DNA from 2 places in the Spirosoma sp. 209 genome. Region 2 is predicted to be linked to the other one. Evidence: riboswitches for the same ligand, from Rfam matches in the RefSeq annotation. Region 2 holds a riboswitch; the other holds the start of a gene.
The links. Region 2 has a riboswitch for thiamine pyrophosphate ahead of thiS (sulfur carrier protein ThiS). Riboswitches for the same ligand answer to the same signal wherever they lie in the genome.
Positions count from the first base shown of each region.

Region 1: linked by a shared signal. The riboswitch ahead of B1C80_RS17125 (TonB-dependent receptor) and the one ahead of thiS (sulfur carrier protein ThiS) in region 2 are both predicted to bind thiamine pyrophosphate.

Region 1 covers NZ_MVEC01000009.1:433,346-437,760, reverse strand. Annotated here, with positions in the region: gene ribH (6,7-dimethyl-8-ribityllumazine synthase) at 1-465, opposite strand, end outside; gene B1C80_RS17135 (tetratricopeptide repeat protein) at 587-1,282, opposite strand; gene B1C80_RS28885 (DUF4926 domain-containing protein) at 1,350-1,592, opposite strand; TPP riboswitch at 1,674-1,768, shown strand; gene B1C80_RS17125 (TonB-dependent receptor) at 1,852-4,254, shown strand; gene B1C80_RS17120 (PQQ-dependent sugar dehydrogenase) at 4,251-4,415, opposite strand, start outside.
Region 2 covers NZ_MVEC01000023.1:108,763-113,177, reverse strand. Annotated here, with positions in the region: gene B1C80_RS25585 (alpha/beta hydrolase family protein) at 1-741, shown strand, start outside; gene B1C80_RS25580 (SDR family oxidoreductase) at 842-1,582, shown strand; gene B1C80_RS25575 (hypothetical protein) at 1,819-2,016, shown strand; TPP riboswitch at 2,309-2,400, shown strand; gene thiS (sulfur carrier protein ThiS) at 2,526-2,729, shown strand; gene thiC (phosphomethylpyrimidine synthase ThiC) at 2,732-4,415, shown strand, end outside.

The DNA.
Region 1 (4,415 bases), on a different contig from region 2:
CATTTTGATGGCGGTGATGGCGGCTTCGTCGCCTTTGTTACCGTGTTTACCACCCGCCCGGTCGAGGGCCTGCTGCTGATCGTTAGGCGTCAGTACACCAAAGATGACCGGCTTGCTCGTTTTCAGGCTCACGGTGGTAAGGCCCTGGGCAACGGCGTGGTTGATGTAGTCGTTGTGTTTGGTTTCGCCCTGAATGACGCAGCCCAGGGCAATAACGGCATCGATATCGTCGCGCAGGGCGAACCACTGCGCGCCCAGCGTCAGTTCGTAGCTACCGGGCACGTTGCCGCGTACAATGTTTTCGGCTTTGGCGCCGTACTGGAGCAGCGTTTGGTAGGCCCCTTTGTAGAGGGCTTCGGTCACCTCGGTGTTCCACTCGGCCACCAGGATAGCAAACCGCCGGTGGCTTACATCCGGCAGTTCAGAAGTGGCGAAAACGCTCAGGTTTTTATCGGCTGAAGACATGGGTCATGTGGCCCGGCAGGCCACGGCTGAATGAGAATCGGATGAAGAAATAGGGGCTAATAAAAAAGGGACAAACCCGATTCGGCTTTGTCCCTGGCAGTATTGATTGATTCAGATACGCTTACGACTCGCCGACCGCTGCTTCGAGCACGGATTTATACTTCTTGGCACTAACGGCCTCGGCAGACTGCGCGTACTTGTCAATAATTTCGTTGTATACCTCGATGGCTTTATCGTTCTGCTTGGCCTGCTCGTGAGCAACAGCCAGTTTCAACAGATAACCCGCCGTGAAGAATTTGTTCGGCTTGTAGTCGGCGGCTTTCCGGTAATGATCGGCGGCCTCGTCATAGCTTTTCTTCTCCATGTAGGCGTCGCCAATGAGGGCATAAGCGCGGGCCTGAACCAGCAGGTCAGACGAACTGAACTCGTTCAGCCGTTCGATAGCCGCGTCATATTTGCCTTGCTTCAGAAGAGCCACACCGGCGTAGAAGCTAGCCAGATCACCAGCTTTGGTAGAGCCATAGTTGTCAGCAACGGCCAGCAGGCCCGGCGTTTTACCATCGCCATTGAGGGCTTTGTTCAGCGAATCGGCTTCAAACTGGTAGACCGAGGGGAACAGTTCAACCTGGGCGGTTTCGTCCTGGCTGCTCTGGTAGTACCGATAGCCGAAGAAACCGACAATCAAGGCAACGATCACCCCAACCACGCCCAGCACGATCGTACGATTCTGCTGAACGAAGTCGCCCACTTCCTCTAATTTGCCTTCTAATGCGTCCGGGTCTTCTAAAAAGTCCAATCCGGGATTCTTTTTGCTCATGCTTTTGCAATTTGGATTGCAAAATTAGAAGTAATTGTGGTTACGGAAAAGGATAATGCTCAAAAGTTTACGAATTCAGGGCTACCTGATCGGCCGTGTCGCGTACGCTCATGATTTCAGACGACCGAACGGGCCGAATCTGATGCGGTAACAAGGTCTCTACAGCCACAGATTCACCGGTTAAGGTTACAAATTCAACCTCGAATGCTTTGCTTTCGCCGTAAACCGTTACAATTGTACCTATGTCACCCGCTTTCAGTCGCTTACCAGGTATATCTTCTTGTAAAACGATCAAATCAAACTCAGTCATATCAATACAGGCATGGTTCTGAGAGTGAAACGATAGATATGGCCGCTTGTTTTATAGAAATAGTGCTAACTTTGCCAGTGCTAATCTTCTAAGGGGTGCCCCAAAACAACGGGCTGAGATTATACCCATTGAACCTGCGCAGGTAATGCTGCGAAGGGATGGTAACACCAGGCTGGCTAGTCGGGCCTGATTTCAACTTTATACATACAACCTCAATACAGGTAGGTTCGGCCCCTTTGCCTATCGTCGCTTTTTCGCTATGAAAAAACAGACGACCTCCTATCTCACCACTACCCTCGCGGCCCTGTTGTGGCTGGTCAGCCTGCCCGCCTGGGCTCAGTATTCTATTTCCGGTACAGTCAGCGATGCGGAGGGTGGACCGCTGCCCGGTGCGGCTCTGACCATCGAAGGAACCTATACCGGCACGTTTGCCGATGCGTCGGGGGCCTTCCGGCTCACCAATCTCAAACCCGGCCCGGCCACCCTACGGATTTCGCTGCTGGGCTACGAAACCCAGACCCAGGCACTGGACCTCAGCCAGAACGCTACCGTAACGGTCGCGCTCCGGAAAGCAGCCATCGCCGTCGACGAGGTCGTGGTCAGCGCTACCCGGGCCAATCAGAAATCGGCCATCGCCTATACGGACGTGACGCGCCGGGAGCTGAACAAACTCAACCTGGGGCAGGATATTCCGCAGCTGCTCAACTTTACGCCATCCATTGTTACGACTTCCGATGCGGGCGCGGGCGTTGGGTATACGGGTATCCGGATACGCGGTTCCGATGCAACGCGGGTAAACGTGACGCTCAACGGCATACCGTATAACGACGCCGAATCGCAGGGTACTTTCTTCGTCAACATGCCCGATTTTGCCTCGTCGGTGAGTAGCATCCAGATCCAGCGCGGGGTCGGTACGTCGACCAACGGGGCGGGGGCGTTTGGGGCGTCGGTGAACATCCAGACCAATTCGCTCGAGAAAAACCCGTATGCCGAGACCAATATCTCGGGCGGCTCGTTCGGTACGCGAAAAGTGAACGTACTGGCCGGAACCGGCCTGCTCAAGTCGGGCGCGATCCCGGGCCACTTTGTACTCGATGCCCGGCTGTCGCGCATCTACTCGGACGGGTATGTGGATCGGGCGTTTTCGGATCTGCGCTCGTTTTATCTGTCGGGCGGGTATTACGCGAAGAAAAGCTTTGTTCGGCTGAACGTGTTCTCGGGTCAGGAACAGACCTACCAGTCGTGGGGCGGGGTGCCCGAGAGTCTGCTCAAGACAAACCGGACCTATAATCCCTACACCTACGATAACGAAACCGACAACTACCAGCAGGATAACTACCAGCTCATCAGCTCGCACGAGCTGAACCGCAACTGGCGCGCCAACCTGTCGTTTTTCTACACAAAAGGACGCGGCTACTACGAACAGTACCGCGATGGCGAAGACTTCAGCGACTACGGGCTGCCCAACGTGGTTATCGGCGACTCGACCATCACAAAAACCGACTTCATTCGCCGGCGCTGGCTCGACAACGACTTCTACGGCACGGTTTTCTCGCTCGACTATAACAGTTTCGGGAAGCTGACAGCCAACATCGGTGGCGGCTGGAACCAGTATGAAGGCAAACACTTCGGCGAAATCATCTGGGCCCGCGTGGCCGGGGCTACCAACATCCGGGATCGGTATTACGATAACGACGCTACCAAAAACGATTTTAACCTCTATGCAAAAGCGTTTTATCAGGTCAGCAACCGGCTCAACGGTTTCCTCGACATGCAGGTTCGTACGGTATCGTACTCGTTCCTGGGCTTCAACAACCAGCTGAAAAACGTACAGCAGGACGACCGCCTGACGTTCTTCAACCCCAAAGGCGGACTGACCTACACGATCAACGACCGGAGCACGCTGTACGCATCGGTGGGCGTGGGCCATCGCGAACCCAACCGCGACGACTACACCCAGTCAACGCCCGCCAGCCGCCCCCGCGCCGAACGGCTGATCGATTACGAAGCGGGGTACAAATGGCAAGCGCAGCGGCTGGCGTTTACGGCCAATGCCTACTACATGAACTACCGCGACCAGCTGGTGCTGTCGGGGCAGCTGAACGATGTGGGTGCCTACAACCGGGTCAACATACCGGTAAGCTACCGCGCCGGTATTGAGCTGGAAGCCGGTACGCAACTGGCCAAAACCCTGCGCTGGAACGTGAATGCTACCTTCAGCCGCAACCGGGTGAAAGGCTTTACCGAATACCTCGACAACTACGACACGGGCGAACAGGTCGCCAACCGCTACGGCGAAACCGACATTTCGTTCTCGCCCGCTGTGATTGCCGGCTCGCAGCTGCTATTCACGCCCGCCAAACGGCTGGAGCTGAGTCTGCTGTCGAAATACGTCGGGAAGCAGTATCTGGACAACACCTCGACCGAGAGCCGGAGTCTGAACCCGTACTTCACGAACGACATCCGGTTCATCTATACCCTGAAGCCGAAGTTTGCCCAGGAAATTGCGTTTACGCTGCTGCTCAACAACGTGCTCAACGAGCTGTATGAGTCGAACGGCTATACCTACGCCTACGTATCGGAAGGGCGCGTAGTAGCCGAAAACGGGTACTATCCGCAGGCTGGGCGTAATTTCTTGGCAGGTATTCGGGTCCGTTTCTAGCGGATTAGCAAGCGCCGGTACGTAGCTGGCTGGCCCGCCGGATGAACCGCAATCTGGTACACGCCGGCGGGCCAGTCGCCCACCGGAATCAGGTAATCGTTCGGACCGCTCACGACGCGAACGGGTCGGGTGTAGGTTCGGCGGCCCAGCAGGTCTACCAC
Region 2 (4,415 bases):
TATAGCGCATCGATGAAAAAAACGATCAGGGCCGTGGTGATCACGCCCGACTCGTATACCACCGGCGCCGAGTTCCCGGTCGTTTATCTGCTCCATGGGTATAGCGGTAACTACAGCAACTGGATTCAGAAAGCACCCGCCCTGAGCCGGGCGGTAGACGCCAACGGGATCATTGTAGTTTGCCCGGACGGCAACTACGGCAGCTGGTATTACGATAGCCCCGTCGATGCGTCGTTCCGCTACGAAACCTACGTCTCCAACGAGCTGGTAGCCTGGGTCGACAGCCATTACAAAACCATCAAAGACCGGCAGGGGCGGGCCATTACGGGCCTGAGTATGGGCGGCCACGGCGGGCTCTACCTGGCGTTCCGGCATCAGGACATTTTCGGAGCCGCCGGCAGCATGAGTGGCGGAGTCGACATTCGGCCGTTTCCGAACAACTGGGACATTGCCAAACGGCTGGGTCCGTATGCCCAGTTTCCCGACCGCTGGGAGCAGCATACGGTCATCAACCTGCTTCATCTGCTGACTCCCGGCTCGCTCTCGCTGATTATCGACTGCGGCACCGACGATTTCTTTTTCCGGGTCAACAACAACCTGCACGACAAACTCCTGGAGCGCAACATAGCCCACGACTACATCACCCGGCCCGGCGGCCACAACTGGACGTACTGGAATACCGCTATATCCTATCAGCTCCTGTTCATGCGGCAGTTCTTCGATAAACGGAAGCCGGGTTGAGCAGCCGTACGACGGCGTTCAGCAGACGCAAACTAGGTCAGGGCGACGGGACCAAACAAAAGGCCCGGGTCGTGGTCTTTCCATAAAGACTACTACCCCCATGAATACGTCAACCAACACCGTCCTGATTACGGGCGGAGCCTCCGGCATTGGCTGGGCCCTGGCCGAGCGGTTTCTTCAGGCAGGCAGCCAGGTCATTATCTGTGGCCGACGCGCCAATAAGCTGCAGGAAGCCCAACAAAAGTACCCACAGCTTCACACGCGCCAATGCGATGTAGGCCAGGCGGCTGAACGAGTAGCGCTGCTCGACTGGGTCCGTACCGAGTTTCCGCAGGTCAATGTACTGATCAACAACGCGGGTATTCAGCGCCGGATGCAGCTGGCCGATAGCCAGGACGACTGGAGCGAGAGCCAGCAGGAAATTGCGATCAATCTGGAAGCTCCGCTGCACCTGGCTACGCTGTTTATTCCGCATTTGAAGCAACACCCACAGTCGGCCATTGTCAACGTAACATCGGGGCTCGCCTTTGTACCGGGCGCGTTTGCCCCGATATACAGCGCCACCAAAGCGGCTCTGCACTCGTTTACGATGTCCCTGCGGCATCAACTGGCCAACACCTCGATCGAGGTTATTGAACTGGTACCGCCAGCCGTCAATACCGACCTGGGCGGGCCGGGGCTGCACACCTTCGGCGTGCCCGTCGGCGACTTTGCCGACGCCATGATGAACGGCCTGCAGGCTAGCGCAACCGAGATTGGCTACGGCACTTCAGAAACCAATCGCATGGCCTCCCGCCCGGAAATCGACGCCATCTTCGCCCGCATGAACAGCCGATTCTAACAAAAAAACGGCAACCCGCGGCTGGCCCTTTCGGCCCGATGCTGATGCCTGGCGAGAGAGCCAGGCAACACTATAATATTTTTTTATCATACATAATATAACTATAGACAAAAGCGCTTACTTTTAGACCATAAACAACATGCTGAACAAATCTGACAGAAGCGGTCATCGTCGGTTTTGTCAGGCTGTCATATAGCCTGCTGGTTGCGTAACCCTCTGTTTAGCCACCTTTTGTTATGGTCACAAAAAGAAAGCAGATAATCCGGGTCGTCTTCGATGTGCTCGACGAAATGAAAAACCAGCTTCGGCTGAATGAAGACTTATCCGTTGCGGCCACCGACCCCGACGAAGCCATCGACTGGGTCTTTGCCGAGATGCAGCGCCAGTTCAACCGCTCCGACATCCGCCTGTCGCGGGTACGGATCGATGCGTAAGAACATCGGGTTGCCAGCCATTACGAACGACGAGGCAGCCGATATGGAGTCGGGCGCCGAGCTGATTGACAACGAGTAACACAACCTTCGTGTAGGAGTGCCCAGCCCCGACCATCTGTGTCGGGGCTGCTGCTTATATGCACCCACTCCTGTTTATTTATGCTCCATCTATCAACTGATAACCAATTCAATAGACATCACTTATCGGCTACCAGGCTACCCTCTGTACCAATAAATTAGTTATCGAAAAATAGATTATTGAAAATCGTTTCTACATTTGTCTTGCTGAAAAGCGAAGCTTTAGGGGTGCCCGTACGGGCTGAGAGATCACCCTTTGAACCTGAACAGGATAATACCTGCGGAGGGAAAAGCGAGACAATAGATTCCTGTAGTGGCTCTGTGCGCGTGGCGCCATAGTGGCCTGCTCCTGTTTTTTCGCCTTCTTTCCGGTTTATCCGAGCGGTTCGCTCCCTGGCTTGTGCTTTTCTATGCGCTGAAGCACAGGTTCCATGATTGTATTCGTCAATAACCAGTCCGTAGAAACGCCCGATACGGCATCGCTCGAGAGTCTTCTCGCTCAACTGGCTATGGCCGACCGCAAAGGCATAGCCGTAGCGGTCAACAATGCCATTGTGCCCCGCACGGCCTGGGCACAGCTTGCCCTGTCGGGCAGCGAAAAAATTACCATTCTACAAGCAACCCAGGGAGGATAACGATGAGCCAGAAAACTGAACAACTGCCTTCGCAGCAGACCATTACGCGCCAGCCCCTGACCGGTTCGCGCAAAATCTACGTGCCCGGCCAACTCTATGACATCCGCGTGGCCATGCGCGAAATCACCCTGTCGGATACGGTCACGCAGGTGGGCAACCGGAAAGTCAGCCAGCCCAACGCGCCCGTAACGGTGTATGATACCAGCGGCCCCTATACCGACCCCGACGCCAGCATCGACCTGCAACTCGGCCTCGATCGGCTGCGGGAACCGTGGATCCGGGACCGGGGCGATACCGAACAGCTGACGTCGTTTTCGTCGGACTACTGCAACCAGCGACTGGCCAACCCCGATCTGGACGCCCTGCGGTTTGCTCACATCCGGTTTCCGGTGCGGGCCAGGGCGGGCCAGAACGTGACGCAGCTCCATTACGCCCGCAAAGGCATCATTACCCCCGAGATGGAGTACATCGCGATTCGGGAAAATCAGCGGATCGATACCCTCAACGATCAGTCGTCGCTCTGGAAACAGCACCCGGGCAACAGCTTTGGCGCCAACACCCCCGCTCCCTATATCACGCCCGAATTTGTTCGGCAGGAAGTAGCCGCCGGACGGGCCATCATCCCGGCCAACATCAACCACCCCGAGAGCGAGCCGATGATTATTGGCCGTAATTTCCTGGTCAAGATCAACACCAATATCGGCAACTCGGTTGTGTCGTCGGGCATTGACGAAGAGGTCGAAAAAGCCGTATGGAGCTGCCGCTGGGGTGGCGATACGCTGATGGATCTATCGACAGGCAAGAACATTCACGAAACCCGCGAGTGGATCATCCGGAACTGTCCGGTGCCCGTCGGCACGGTACCCATCTATCAGGCTCTTGAAAAGGTAAACGGGAAAGCCGAGGCCCTGACCTGGGAGCTGTTTCGGGATACGCTCATCGAGCAGGCCGAACAGGGGGTCGATTATTTCACCATTCATGCCGGCGTGCTGCTGCGCTATATTCCGCTGACGGCCCGGCGCGTGACGGGTATCGTTTCGCGGGGGGGCAGCATCATGGCCAAGTGGTGCCTGGCCCACCATAAGGAAAACTTCCTGTATACGCATTTTGACGAAATCTGCGAGATCATGAAGGCCTATGATGTGTCGTTCTCGCTGGGCGACGGACTGCGCCCCGGCTCCATTGCCGACGCCAACGATGCGGCTCAGTTTGCCGAACTCGAAACCCTGGGCGAGCTGACTAAACTTGCCTGGCAGCACGATGTTCAGGTGATGATTGAAGGCCCCGGCCACGTTCCCATGCACCTGATCAAGGCTAACATGGACAAGCAGCTGCGGGAATGTAACGAAGCCCCTTTTTACACGCTCGGGCCGCTCACAACCGATATTGCCCCCGGCTATGACCACATCACATCGGGTATTGGCGCGGCCATGATTGGCTGGTTCGGTACGGCCATGCTCTGTTACGTTACGCCCAAGGAACACCTCGGCCTGCCGAACAAAAAAGACGTTAAAGATGGCGTAATTACCTACAAGATTGCCGCCCACGCGGCCGATCTGGCAAAAGGTCACCCCGGGGCGCAGTACCGCGACAACGCCCTGAGTAAAGCCCGCTTCGAGTTTCGCTGGCAGGATCAGTTCAACCTCTCGCTCGATCCGGATACGGCGCGGGAGTTCCACGACGAAA